Regions from separate parts of the Pectobacterium versatile genome, predicted to be linked through region 1. Evidence: predicted binding sites of a transcription regulator. Region 1 holds the regulator's gene; the other holds the start of a gene.

What was found. The regulator sigma-54, encoded in region 1, starts transcription at its own class of promoters, with help from an activator protein. The targets are predictions, from matches to a motif close to GTTGGCACANNTTTCGCTNT.
Positions count from the first base shown of each region.
Region 2: a site for sigma-54 is predicted at 5,931-5,950, ahead of glnK (P-II family nitrogen regulator). Genes of this name have one in related genera too.

Region 1 covers NZ_CP034276.1:355,984-363,262, forward strand. Annotated here, with positions in the region: gene ptsN (PTS IIA-like nitrogen regulatory protein PtsN) at 1-79, opposite strand, end outside; gene hpf (ribosome hibernation promoting factor) at 175-462, opposite strand; gene rpoN (RNA polymerase factor sigma-54) at 486-1,919, opposite strand; gene lptB (LPS export ABC transporter ATP-binding protein) at 1,969-2,694, opposite strand; gene lptA (lipopolysaccharide ABC transporter substrate-binding protein LptA) at 2,698-3,270, opposite strand; gene lptC (LPS export ABC transporter periplasmic protein LptC) at 3,251-3,817, opposite strand; gene kdsC (3-deoxy-manno-octulosonate-8-phosphatase KdsC) at 3,814-4,380, opposite strand; gene kdsD (arabinose-5-phosphate isomerase KdsD) at 4,400-5,491, opposite strand; gene EIP93_RS01655 (calcium/sodium antiporter) at 5,528-6,484, opposite strand; gene mlaF (phospholipid ABC transporter ATP-binding protein MlaF) at 6,899-7,279, shown strand, end outside.
Region 2 covers NZ_CP034276.1:1,365,538-1,372,816, reverse strand. Annotated here, with positions in the region: gene ykgO (type B 50S ribosomal protein L36) at 1-85, shown strand, start outside; gene tomB (Hha toxicity modulator TomB) at 683-1,051, shown strand; gene EIP93_RS06175 (HHA domain-containing protein) at 1,105-1,308, shown strand; RNA gene ffs (signal recognition particle sRNA small type) at 1,766-1,862, opposite strand; gene EIP93_RS06165 (MGMT family protein) at 2,048-2,368, shown strand; gene EIP93_RS06160 (YbaY family lipoprotein) at 2,388-2,969, opposite strand; gene tesB (acyl-CoA thioesterase II) at 3,182-4,045, shown strand; gene amtB (ammonium transporter AmtB) at 4,180-5,466, opposite strand; gene glnK (P-II family nitrogen regulator) at 5,506-5,844, opposite strand; gene EIP93_RS06140 (SmdB family multidrug efflux ABC transporter permease/ATP-binding protein) at 6,205-7,279, opposite strand, start outside.

The DNA of each region.
Region 1 (7,279 bases):
TACTCTGGCAGTGGACGGTGCTTCGGGTGCACTCAGGACGTAACACTGTGCTGAGCTGCAATACGGGATCGTGGTTCATTTTATTTTCACTTAACGACGCTTTCACTTCTGGTGATCCCGACCCATCGAATGGATGGGCCGAGTTTGTCCTTTGCCAAACGGCAAAGGAGAAAATTAGTGCTGCTTGAGTTTATCTTTATGCTTATTGAGCTGTCTCGCCAGCTTATCAATCAATAAATCTATCGCGGCGTACATATCTGCCGCCTCTGAGGTTGCATGCAGCTCGCCGCCATTAACGTGGAGCGTGGCCTCGGCAATTTGCTGAACTTTTTCCACTCTCAATACCACATTGACCTGATTAATCCGGTCAAAATACTGCTCTAATTTGGCAAACTTGCCATTGACAAAATCACGCAGCGGTTCAGTGATCTCGATGTGGTGTCCGGTAATGTTGAGCTGCATAGTGTCTTCCTTCTCTGTTGAGATCAAATCAGTTGTTTACGCTGATTCGATGGTGGGATAGATAAAGACTCTCGGTATTTTGCAACGGTTCGACGCGCCACGATGATGCCCTGATCGGAGAGCAGTGCCGTAAGCTTGCTATCGCTCAGTGGCTTCACGGGGTTTTCCGCTGCAATAAGCTTCTTCACCAACGCGCGGATTGCCGTTGATGACGCTTCTCCGCCACTATCCGTATTAACGTGGCTGGAGAAGAAATATTTTAGCTCAAAAATGCCGCGCGGGCTGTGCAGGAACTTTTGTGTCGTCACGCGTGAGATAGTGGATTCATGCATATCCACCGCTTGAGCGATGTCTGCCAGTACCATGGGCTTCATGAATTCCTCGCCCTGCTCGAAGAAATCCTGTTGCTGTTCGACGATGCTGCGGGTCACTTTCAGCAGCGTGTCGTTGCGACTTTCCAGGCTTTTGATGAGCCAGCGCGCTTCTTGCAGATTGCTGCGGATAAATTGTCCGTCGCTGTCGTTGCGTGCGCTGTTACCCAGCGCCGCATATTGCTGGTTAATCTGCAAACGGGGAACGCTGTCGGTGTTCAGTTCGACGACCCAGACTCCCTGAACTTTACGTATCAGCACGTCAGGAATCACGTATTCGGATTCGCCAGTGTTGATCGACTGTCCTGGACGGGGATCGAGCGATTGGATCAACGCCAGTGCTTCTTTCAGCACTTCTTCTTTCAGGCGCGTGATGCGGATCAGGCTGCGGAAATCATGGTTGGCTAACAGATCGAGATGATCGCTGACGATCAGGCGAGCTTCGGTCAGGCGGGGCGTGTCGTCGGCGAACTGGGAAAGCTGCACCAGCAGACAATCACGCAGGTCGCGGGCGGCGACGCCAACGGGATCGAAGCGCTGCACGCGTTTGAGTACGGCTTCAACTTCTTCCAGCGTCACGTCGTCGTCACCGATGCTCTCAAGAATGTCTTGTAGCGGTACGGTCAGGTAACCGGTGTTGTCCACCGCATCGACGATAGAGGTCGCGATAGCCGCGTCGGTGTCGGAAAACGGCGTCAGCTCAACCTGCCACATCAGGTAATCCTGAAGCGTTTGCGTAGTTTCGCCTTGATAAATCGGCAGTTCTTCATCGCGATAGTCGGTGCCGGTGCCTGACGGCGTGCCTGCGGAGTAGATTTCATCCCAGGTGGCATCAAGCGGCAATTCTTCCGGCATATCCCTTTGTTCAAGGGCTTCACCGGTATCCAGTGAATCGCTGTCTACCTTTTCAAATGACTCGATTTCGTCGTGCTGATCCGTTTGTTCAAGTAACGGATTACTTTCTAACGCCAGTTGAATCTCCTGTTGCAATTCAAGCGTGGACAGTTGCAACAGGCGGATCGCCTGTTGGAGCTGTGGAGTCATGGCCAGTTGCTGGCTAAGCCTGAGTTGCAAACCTTGCTTCATAAATCGCGCTAACGTCCCATAAGTACTGCAAAGATAAAATATTACCCTATCAGAGTCGGAAGCCTTCGCCCAGATACACGCGTTTTACCTGTTCATCGGCCAGAATATCGGTCGGTGAACCGTGGGCGATCAGGTTGCCCTGACTCACGATGTAGGCTCGTTCACAGACATCAAGCGTTTCACGGACGTTATGATCGGTAATCAACACGCCAAGCCCGCTATCACGCAGATGCTCAATGATTTTTTTAATATCCAGTACGGAGATCGGGTCTACGCCCGCAAACGGTTCATCCAGCAGGATGAACTTCGGATTCGCTGCCAGCGCACGCGCAATCTCTACGCGGCGTCTTTCTCCACCGGACAGCGATTGTCCCAGACTATCGCGCAAATGAATAATATGGAATTCTTCCATTAGCTCATTGGCACGATCTTCTTGCTGTTCGGTCGTCAGATCTTTACGGATCTGTAACACCGCCATCAGATTGTCATAAACGCTTAAGCGACGGAAAATAGAGGCTTCCTGCGGCAGATAGCCGATGCCGCGTAGCGCACGTTCGTGCAAAGGAAGCAGGCTGATGTCATCGTCGTCAATGACGATGCGTCCTTCATCACGCGGAACGATGCCGACGACCATGTAGAACGTTGTCGTTTTACCGGCACCGTTCGGCCCGAGCAGGCCGACAATTTCACCGGAATTAACGGTGAGGCTGACGTTTTCCACGACCTTACGGCCTTTGTACGCCTTGGCTAGGTTTTCTGCGATTAATGTTGCCATAACTTATTCAGTGACCCGTGGTTGCGGTTGCTGAGAACGAGAAGGCTGGCTTTTGTTCTCTTTCTCCTGAAGCTGAGAAGGGACCAACACCGTCGTCACGCGCTTTCCTTTGTCGCTGGTCGCTTCCATCTGCTGCTGTTTCACCAGATAAGTGATGCGATCGCCTTTGACATTGCTGTCCTGCTGTTCCAGATAGGCATTGCCTGTCAGCACCAGAAAGTCGGTGGCCAGCTCGTAGCGGATTTTCTGTGCGTGACCTTTTACCGGCTTGCCGTTGTCCTGCATCTGGTAGAACGTCACGGGGTTGCCGTAACCTTCCACCACTTCACTGCCTTGCGCGCCCTGTGGACGCGTCACGACGACCTTGTCGGCTTTCACTTCAATCGTCCCTTGTTTCACGACAACATTGCCAGTGAACGTCACCGTGTTGCCCTGCATGTCCAGAGATTGCTGTGCTGAATCAATGTGAATAGGTTGATTGCTATCGCCGGTGACGGCAAAGGCGGAAACGCTGACGGCGAACAGCGAGCTGGCGATCAGGGTGTTACGCATCAGATTATTGGTTTTGGATTTCATAAGAGGTTTTTACCTTTTCGATCAACTCGGCCGTTTTGTTACGCAGATTCCCGCGCATTTTCATTCCGCTTGAGGTAAAGCTGGTGCCGTACAGGGTCACTTCATCATCGGAAGAAACGTCCTGCGTGACCAGATTCACCTGGGCATTATTCGTTGTGATGCGCTGAAGCTGTGCGTCTTTCGTCAGGCTATTCACCTCGACGTTGCCGTACAGATAGAGCATCTTGTCTTTTGTCAGCTTGGCGCGATCGGCGCGTACTGACCAGGTTGCCGTGCCTTGTTCATTGAACAGCGTGGCAACAGGCTTGGTAAACCAGCTCAACTGCTCGTCGTTGAAATATTCCGCTTTTTCCGAAATCAGTCTGTAGCTCAGCTTACCCGCAGGGCTGTATACCTGCGTGTTGGTCTTTTCGCTGGTATAGACCGGTACGGCGGGGTCGTTTGCATCCGGTGCTGCTACCGTGTCGTCATCCGCAATATTCCAGCCGATGAGGATAAGCACCAACAGGGCCAGAAAAGCGGTGAGCCAACGCTTGGTTTTACTCATATTGACAACCCTTTGGCATGCTCCAGCTTGTCCTGCGAGAACAGAATCAAATCACACAGCTCACGTACTGCGCCACGGCCTCCCGCAATGCGGGTGACATAATCTGCGCGTGGTAACAGCAGCGGATGGGCGTCTGCCACGGCAACGCTCAGCCCGACCTGCGCCATCACGGGCCAGTCGATCATATCGTCGCCGATATACGCCACCTGATTTGCCGTGACTGACAGTTTATCCAACAGATCGTTGAAGGCCAAAACCTTATCCGATTGCCCTTGATAAAGATGGTTAATGCCCAGCGTTTTACACCGATCTTCCAGCAATTTTGCTGAACGCCCGGTAATGATGGCAACCTCAATATCGGACGTCAGCAAGCAGCGAATACCATAACCGTCGCGGACGTTAAAGGCTTTCAGCTCTTCGCCGTGATTGCCCATATAAATCAGACCATCGGACATCACGCCGTCAACGTCGCAGATTAACAGGCGAACCTCACGGGCTTTATCCAGTACCTGTTGATCGACAGGCCCATAGCAGGTATCGGTTTGCGCCCTGACTTCACTCATTCACTATTATCCTTTCTTTTTAAACCACGCCAGCCCGCAGCATATCGTGCATATGGACGATCCCGACCAGACGATCGTTTTCTGCCACCAGCACTGAGGTGATGTGGCGCGACTGCATCAGGTTAAGTGCATCCACCGCCAGCGTTTGCGGTGCGACCCGGATGCCGCCCGCGGTCATCACATCAGCAATGCGCGCGCTGTTCAAGTCAATATTCATGTCGAAGATGCGGCGCAGGTCACCATCGGTGAAGATGCCCTGAATTTTCATATCCGCCTCGCAGATTACCGTCATACCCAGATTTTTGCGCGTAATTTCCACCAGCGCATCACGCAGCGAGGCATCGTGTGGGACATGGGGAATCTCATCACCCGAATGCATGATATCGCTGACGCGCAGTAAAAGTTTGCGGCCGAGTGCGCCACCGGGGTGAGAAAGGGCGAAATCTTCGGCAGTAAAGCCGCGCGCCTGTAATAACGCCACGGCCAGTGCGTCGCCCATGACCAGCGTTGCGGTGGTGCTGGTGGTGGGTGCCAGACCGAGCGGGCAGGCTTCCTGCGGGACGTGAACGCACAGGTGAATATCCGCAGCCTTACCCATCGTACTTTCTGGTGCGCTGGTCATGCAGATCAGGAACACTTTCTGGCGTTTCAGAACGGGAATCAGCGACAGAATTTCATGGGACTCGCCCGAGTTGGAAATGGCGATCACGATATCGTGCGGCGTGACCATGCCGAGATCACCGTGGCTGGCTTCGCCCGGATGAACAAAAAAGGCAGGCGTACCGGTGCTGGCAAAGGTCGCGGCAATCTTGCAGCCGATGTGGCCGGATTTGCCCATTCCCATCACCACCACCTTGCCCTGACAATCGAATATCTTCTTGCAGGCGAGGGTAAAATTGTCATCAATGTACTGGTCTAATTGCGCAAGCCCATCGCGCTCGATACTCAGTACCTGCTTGCCCGCCTGCTGGAAGTCGAAATCTGCTGGTAGTTCATGAGCCTTTTGTCGCGTGTGATCGGCTTGTGGTGCGTGATCGGCTTGTGGTGCATGATCGGATAGTGCACGGTCAGACTGCTGTTTTAGATGAGCATCTTGTTCAAACTGTGACATACCAATAGTCCTGATTATGATGAAAAACAAAACTTCTTATGAAAAGCAAAATAGGGCCGTCAGATAGGCGATAAACGCGCAGCATAATAATGCGCCTGCGCCCTGTCCTATACGGCGTTTTTTGCTGAGGCACAGTGCGGTTAATAGCACGCTTGCCGCCAGCATGACCCAATAGTCGCGCTGAAAAACCTGAGGGTTCAGTGCGCCCGGCGAGAGCAGAGCAGGTACGCCCAGAACAATCGCGATATTAAAAATGTTCGAGCCAATCAGGTTGCCCAGCGCAATGTCATCTTCTTTTTTCAGCGTTCCGACGATGGCGGTAGCAAGCTCAGGCAGGCTGGTGCCAATCGCCAATATGGTCAGCCCGATGGTTAACTCGCTGACATCGAAGTAGCGTGCAATGACGGTGGCGTTATCCACCACCATACGGGCGGCCATGGGTAAAATAATCATACCGAGAATCAACCACAGCACGGCGACCATCTGGCTGCTGTCATCCTGCGGGAGCTCTGCCAGCTGTTCGCGTGTCAGGCTATCCCCGCCTTCCCGCTGCGCCATGCGAAGTATCAATACCAGACACAGAATGGCGGCAAGGAGCAGCATTATGCCGTCGGTACGGCTCAGGTAGCTATCATGCAGTAAAACGCCACACAATAAAGTGACGGACAACATGAGCGGCAACTCCCGGCGCAGGATGGCTGAATGTACCGTTAGCGGGCGAATGAGCGCTGCGCTGCCGAGAATGAGTAAAATATTGGTGATATTGGAACCCAGAACATTACCGACTGCCATGTCGCTCTGATTGTTTAAAGCGGCGGTAACCGAAACGATGAGCTCGGGTAGCGAGGTGCCGAAGCCGACAATGGTGATGCCGATGACGAAAGGAGGTAAGCCAAGAGAACGCGCAAGCACGGCGGCACCATAGACAAGACGATCGGCACCGTAAACCAGTAATAGCAAACCAACGAACAAGAGTAGTGTTGCAAAAAGCATGCAGCGTCCTTTAATAGGATATATACCCGTCATACTTCAAGCTGCATGTGCGTTGGCTATACTCGCTCACCTCAGTCACTTACTGGTGTAAGCTCCTGAGGATTCACTGCGCTGCCGCCTTCCTGCAACTCGAATTATTTAGTGTATAATCACCGGCCTGTTGTCGAATAAGTCAGTATTTCTGGACGATTTTCGCACAAAAAGCATTTTCTGTGATGAGTGCTAATTCTGACGGTGCTTGGCGAAAAAGTAAAACCTGTCGCGATAAGTAAAACCCAGTAACGGTTTGTGCCGCCATTTTGGACAAGAACTTACGGTAAGTTTTTGTAAAACTCGCACCTTGATGAAAGCCAGCCGTTAGGCTGGAGTGAAAGACCTCTTTATGAGCGTACTGATGGGTAAGGAATGGAAATAATGAACCATGAGGCAACTAATCTGGTCGAGATCCGTGGTCTTAGCTTTCGGCGCGGAGAGCGAGAGATTTTTACAGACATCACGCTGAATGTGCCTAAAGGCAAGGTCACCGCGATCATGGGGCCTTCCGGTATCGGTAAAACCACATTGCTGCGCCTGATTGGCGGACAGCTATCGCCGGACAGCGGCGAAATCTGGTTTGATGGCGAGAATATCCCGACGCTGTCGCGCAGCGAGCTGTACCACGCGCGCAAGAAAATGAGCATGTTGTTTCAGTCTGGGGCGTTATTCACCGATTTGAATGTGTTTGATAATGTCGCCTGGCCGCTGCGTGAACATACCCGACTGCCGGAATCCCTGCTGCGTAGCATCGTCATGATG
Region 2 (7,279 bases), 1.0 Mb from region 1:
CCGCCGTCGCGGGCGAGTTTACGTTATATGCAAATCCAACCCGCGCTTTAAGGCCGTGCAAGGCGGGAAAAAGAAAAAAGGTTAATCTTTCTCGCGCCCATCCCGATACAGTCAGTGTTATGACGCTAACAAGACTGTACGGGATGATTCGCATGAAAAAACTGCTGAAACAATAAGATAACGCATACCAACACCCCTTATCCGTTGAGTAATCTCTTCGCATTCCTTCTGCCATTTCTCATATTTTCAGATAGAAATAATTAAATAATCAGCAGCCGAGTTTATTCAATGCTCATTGTTACAACAAAAATTCTGAGAATTAATCAAAATAAATAGCAGTGAAAACCTTACCTATTATCCGCGAACTTTACGAACACTTTTGCTATAGTCATATATAGAATGACGTAACCGTAACCAGCATGGTATAGCTATACTTAAGGTTAAGTCATGAGATGTTGGTATTTACGCCAACGCTATTTCGCGACATAGTAGATACTGGGAGGTACGATAATCACTGTTTTCTCATTCATTACAGAACAAATCACAATGGTTCAACGCCCTGTCTGTAACAGCATGAATACGAAACAACGTTAACGTTTTATCTTGTAAGCTTCATCAGTCTACCTGTTTACCAGGTGTTAACCGCAGTAACACTGAATAACGGCTTAACGGAGGGATTGATATGGATGAGTACACACCAAAACATTATGATATTGCCCAACTCAGATTCTTATGTGAGAATCTGTGTGACGAAAGCATAGCAACGTTAGGTGATAGCAGTCACGGCTGGGTCAATGATCCAACATCTGCGATCAATCTCCAATTAAATGAACTTATTGAGCATATCGCTACGTTTATTCTCACATTTAAAATAAAATACCCTAACGAAAGTGAGCTTTCAGAGCAGGTTGAAAAGTATTTGGATGATACTTACGTCTTGTTTAGCAACTATGGAATTAATGATGCTGAACTGCGGCGTTGGCAGAAGTCCAAAGCAAAATTATTCGGAATGTTCTCAGGGGAGAACGTCTGTACGCCTGCTAAAACTTAAGCAATAATTTATTTATATTTTTTAACCACCAGGTACTGTTTGCATAGGCCATTATGAAAAAAATCGACTATTTGATGCGTTTGCGTAAATGCACAACCATTGACACTCTCGAACGCGTTATTGAAAAAAACAAGTATGAACTCTCTAATGATGAACTGGAGATGTTCTTTTCCGCAGCCGATCATCGTCTGGCTGAACTGACAATGAACAAACTCTACGACAAAGTTCCTACCGCAGTATGGCGATACGTCCGTTAATTCCTAACGAAGCGTATACAAAAACTGACATTAAATACACTGCGCCGATAATATTATCGGCCTTTGTTTTTATTATCTTTTTAACGTATTAATTGCGTAAGACTTGTAACAAATTGTATTTTTCATATTAAGTAAAAATGAATTCGCCCTCACCTCTCACGCTTATTTCCCCAAAATTCATCGTTTATAACAATCGCATTGATAGCATCCACGAATGGTATATCCTGTGATGAAAATAGAGGATGTAATAATTACCGCAATTATTACTCGCTAAGTAAAGATGCACAGTCATCCTCTCGAAGAAACAGCGATCGGTAAATGACACCTATCGAGCAAAGAATGGCGGCTCAGCGTTTACGTCTGTCAGGAAATGGGTTTATGGCAGAGAATTTAATTTACGTGCAGAAGATGAAGACCAGTCTGGCGATGAAGTACCGAGGGCACAAATTGGTGGAGGCCCTGCCAGCTACATCCCGGCACACACGTCTCCTGCTGCGGCTGCTTCCTTCCGGACCTGACCGAATCCACAGGTTAGTGTTGCGGGAGAACCGACAGGGCCTCCATTGACGACTTTATAACAGCGTGCACATGATAATCGCAACGTGTCACAAAGCGGTGGGCATTATCGGCGATGGGATAAGCAATTGCAAGCTAACACAGACTAACCGTTGTTTTCTTACCCACCCCACTGTGCCACTATGATGTTCAATCGGTTTAGGAACAGCAGGAATATCCGCTGATGTCAGAAGAAAACGATAATTTCCGCCAGCGCGTTTTTCAAATCGTCGCAGCGATTCCTTACGGAAAAATAGCGACCTATGGCGACATCGCACAGCTTGCCGATTCACCTAGGGCATCTCGGCAAGTCGGCGGGGTATTAAAACGCCTGCCAAAAGACAGCAAACTCCCCTGGCATCGAGTAATCAATCGTAAAGGCGAAATATCGCTGGTCGGTGGAGACTATGTACGCCAGAAGTCAGCGCTACAGGCGGAGGGCATTATTTTCAATCGTCAGGGAAAAATTGATCTTGCGAAATATCGCTGGCAATACGCGCCATAACGGCGCGTATCCAGATGAATTACCAGACTGGCTGCGGAGCCACAGATGACGAAGCAGGTTGCCCCTGAAGCATATGAGGAGTCTGATTCGTCGGATTAGACATCATTGATCCCTGATTTTTCGCTGGTAAGGGGACAGAGGCGACAGGAACCAGCACCAAATCGGCGTTATTCACCCCGTTGCTAATAACCGGCAAGACGTTTTCCGTCACCATCACGATGCGATTATCGATCGCAACCGCTGCACTGAGTAAGATACGCGCATTGGGCTGGATATCAGCCGGGTTATACGGTAGCTCGAATTGGAAAGGTGCCTGCTTCCCTCCTGTACGCGTCACACGCTGGGTAATCACTTTGGAAGGCGCATCCGCCAGCGATGCATCAGACACGGTAACGGTCAAAACGGCGTTGTGAGGTAGCGCAATGCGCTGACGAATATTCACAGTACCTGTTACCGCAGGCATCGCGACAGCCGGGCGCTGTGAGGAAACACTGGTGACAGGTGCGCCAGTCTGAGGAGAAACGCCATAATCACTCCTCTGTGCACATGCAGCCAGAGTCATCGATAACGTGATACCGCCTAAGATATGCCATAATTTCATTCGGTCAGTCTCCTTTATTATTGTCAGACTACCGGTATCGAAAACCGGCACTCATAAATAGTATGATTCAACCAACACAATAATGATGGTGCAATATTCTGATATTTTCCTTAAATCCACACATTTATTGCAGTAAAAAGTCACAATCAGACATTTTACATATTACAAAACAAGCAGATAACTAGCCATTCGCATACATTGGGGCCGATACCATGAGTCAATCACTACAACATCTTCTCGACCTCCTGCATTTAGAGAAGCTCGAAGAAGGGCTATTCCGCGGACAAAGCGATGATTTGGGGCTGCGTCAGGTCTTTGGCGGGCAAGTCGTCGGCCAGGCCATGTCGGCTGCCAAACAGACTGTCCCCGTCGAGCGCAACATTCACTCTTTCCACAGCTACTTTTTGCTACCCGGCGACAGTCAGAAACCCATTATTTATGACGTTGAAAACCTACGTGACGGCAACAGTTTCAGTGCCAGACGCGTTAGGGCTATCCAGAATGGTCGCCCTATTTTTTATATGACGGCCTCATTTCAAAGTCATGAAGAAGGGTTTGAGCACCAGAATGTGATGCCAAACGTCGCACCGCCTGAGGATCTGAAATCCGAGCAGGAAATCGCACAAGACATGCAGCACCTTCTGCCGCCCCGCTTTCGCGATAAATTTATTCAGGCCAGCCCGATTGAGATGCGCCCGGTTAAATTCCATAACCCACTAAAAGGCGAAGTGGATGAGCCAGTGCGACACGTCTGGTGCCGTGCCAGCAGTCCGCTACCCGACGATAAGCGTATTCACCAATATCTACTCGGCTATACGTCTGACTGCAATTTCCTACTCACGGCCTTGCAGCCTCACGGCGTTGGCTTTTTAGAACCGGGTATGCAGGTCGCCACAATCGATCACTCGATGTGGTTCCATCGTGATTTCCGGCTGGATGACTGGCTGTTATATACCGTAGAAAGCACGTCTGCATCCGGTGCTCGTGGTTTCGTTCGTGGGCAATTCTATACCCGGGAAGGCGTGCTGGTTGCATCCAGCGTGCAGGAAGGCGTCATACGTCGCCGCCAGCCGTAAACCTTGCGGCAGCCTCGTAACGTAAAAAACCACCTCATCAGGAGGTGGTTTAAGACTGATAATAAAGCAGGCGTGGAGTTTCCCCACGCCTGCTTACTGTACTCAAACGATCTCACTGATTAATTTACGCGATCTTATTGGTTGTAAGCACTCTCGCCATGACTGTTGACGTCCAGACCTTCGCGCTCTTGATCTTCAGGTACACGCAGGCCGACAATCATATCCGCCACTTTGAAGGCAACGAATGCCACCACGCCGGACAACACCAGACAAACAATGACGCTGAACAACTGAACCCAAACCTGATGCGCCATCGTCACACCTTCCGCATAGCCAGTACCACCCAGTGAGGCTGAGGTAAATACGCCAGTCAGGATACAGCCAACGATACCGCACACGCCGTGAACACCGAACACATCACACGGGTCATCCACACGCAGCCATCTTTTCAGTACCGTTACGCCCCACAGGCCTGCAACGCCACCAGCCAGACCGATGATCAGGGCACCGCCGACGCCAACCGTACCCGCTGCTGGCGTGATTGCCACCAGACCAGCGATACAACCAGAGCATGCGCCCAGAAGAGAAGGCTTACCACGTACCATCCACTCACCGCCAACCCATGCCAGAATTGCAGCAGCAGTCGCGACAACGGTGTTCAGGAAAGCCAGAGCGGCGATACCGTTCGCAGCACCTGCAGAACCGGCATTGAAACCAAACCAGCCGATGTACAGAATCGCCGTACCGATAAATACCATTGGCAGGTTATGCGGTTTGAAGGCTTCTTTGCCAAAACCAGCACGCTTGCCCAGCAGGTAAGCACCCACCAACCCAGCAACCGCGGCGTTGATGTGAACCACCGTACCACCAGCAAAGTCCAGCGCGCCATCCGCAGCCAGATAGCCACCGCCCCATACCATGTGCGTCATCGGCAGGTAGGAGAACGTCAGCCACAGCGCAACGAAGATCAGCACCGCAGAGAAACGAATACGCTCAGCAATCGCACCGACAATCAGCGCGACGGTGATGCAGGCAAAGGAAGCCTGATAGGCCACATGTACAAATTGATAGTAGGTGCCGCTGATGGACTCAATCCCGATGCCTTTCAGCATAAAGGTGCTGAAGCCACCGAAGAAAGCATTCCCTTCGCTGAAGGCCAGGCTATATCCGTAAACGACCCACAGGATACAAACCATCGCGAACGTCACGCTCACCTGCGTCATCATGGACAAAACGTTCTTAGAACGAATCAGGCCGCCGTAAAACAGTGCAATGCCCGGTATAGTCATAAAGAGTACCAGTGCGGTACAAATCATAATAAAAGCGTTATCCGCTTTATCAATCGTCGGTGTCGCAGCCATTGCCCAGGACGGGAGTAATGCCGCCACACCGAGACCTAATGAAGAGAGTAGTTTTTTCATTTTCATCCATCCCTATTTACGTATCTACGCTAGGTGTTGTTAAAGTGCGGCTTCGTCAGTTTCACCCGTACGAATACGGATAACTCTTTGCAACTCGGCGACAAAAATTTTGCCGTCACCAATTTTTCCGGTGTACGCGGCTTTGCTGATGACATCGATCACTTCATCCAGTTGATCGTCTGCAATTGCGATATCAATTTTTACCTTGGGTAAAAAGTTGACGCTGTACTCCGCGCCGCGATATAGCTCCGCGTGCCCTTTCTGACGACCAAATCCTTTCACCTCAGTGACGGTGAGTCCCTGGATGCCGACAGAAGATAACGCTTCACGTACATCTTCCAGCTTGAATGGTTTTATCACCACAGTAACCAGTTTCATTTATCTTCCCCCTAGCCATTACGTTCAGGCTTTCGCCCGTCACTTGTTCGATTACGTGCTCTATGAAGTAGGTCTACGTCATGACTAAAGCAAAGGGTGTGCCATAAATGATTTATCTGGCATAAATCAGGAAAGAGAACGCGATTAACGATAAGAAAGGGCAAAAAGAAAACAGTATGGGAAAGAAATTCAGGAAGATCTGGGCAAGAATTGCACCAATGTAGTGCGTGAAGGGTGTTTTTAGTGCAACTCGAGGGGAAACCAGAATCGCGATGCTTATTGATGGTGCGAAGCCATGAATAGACTGTCAGTCTGCACCACACAAGGCGGTGCAGACCGGGATACTATCTCAGGTCAGTCTCAGTGCGCAGGGCAAGGCTCAGTGCTGGTAGCGGCAAGATCCTCTCCGGCAAGTTGCAACTGATACATTTGATAATAGCGCCCCTGCTGTTGTAGCAGTTGATCATGTGTTCCCCGTTCAACGGTTTGCCCATGATGGAGCACCATAATCGTGTCAGCCTCAACGATAGTGGAAAGCCGATGAGCGATGATAATCAAGGTCGTCTGTTCCCTGATGATACGGAGCGCCTTTTGCACTGCTTGTTCCGTGCCAGAGTCAATATTCGCCGTCGCCTCATCGAGAATCAGGATCTTAGGCGTTTGCACCAGTACCCGTGCGATCGCCAACAGCTGCTTTTGTCCGGTAGACAGGTTATTCCCCTGCTCACCAATACGCGTATGCAATCCTTCAGGGAAAGCCCGAACCAGTTCGGCGAGCTGCACCACTTCCAGCACGCGCCAGACGGCCTCTTCGCTGATATCACGCCCCAGCGTTACATTCACAAACATGGATTCCGCCAGCACAACCGGATCCTGTTGCACCATTGCCACATTTTGGCGCAACACCGCATGAGAGAGCGTCGACAGCGGGCGGCCATCAAGCCGAATCTCACCCTCATCTGGCACGTAATACCCCATAAGCAAACTGGCTAACGTACTTTTCCCACTGCCGGTATGTCCGACCAGCGCGACGAATCCGCGCTCTGGTATCGTCAGAGAAATATTCTGTAGCACACGTTTTTCTGTGCCATACGAGAAAGAAACCTCATCAATATCGACGCGCCCAGTCGCCAGGGGACGCTCATCATCGCCGTAGCTCTGCTTTTTGCCATCCATCAATTCAAAAATACGTTCACCGGCGACGACGGCCTGCTGCAACATGGACTGCTGGGTTGTCAGTTCAATCAACGGTTCATTCAGACGGCCCAAATAGTTGATAAACGCGTACAAGACCCCGACGCCAACCGATCCAATTGAACTGAAACCAAATTGGATTAACAAGCCACACAGCACCATTGCGGCAAACAGGCTCAGCAACGGCCTCAGCAGGAAACCTTCCAGACGCAGGGCCTTCATCCGCGCTTCATAATGTTCA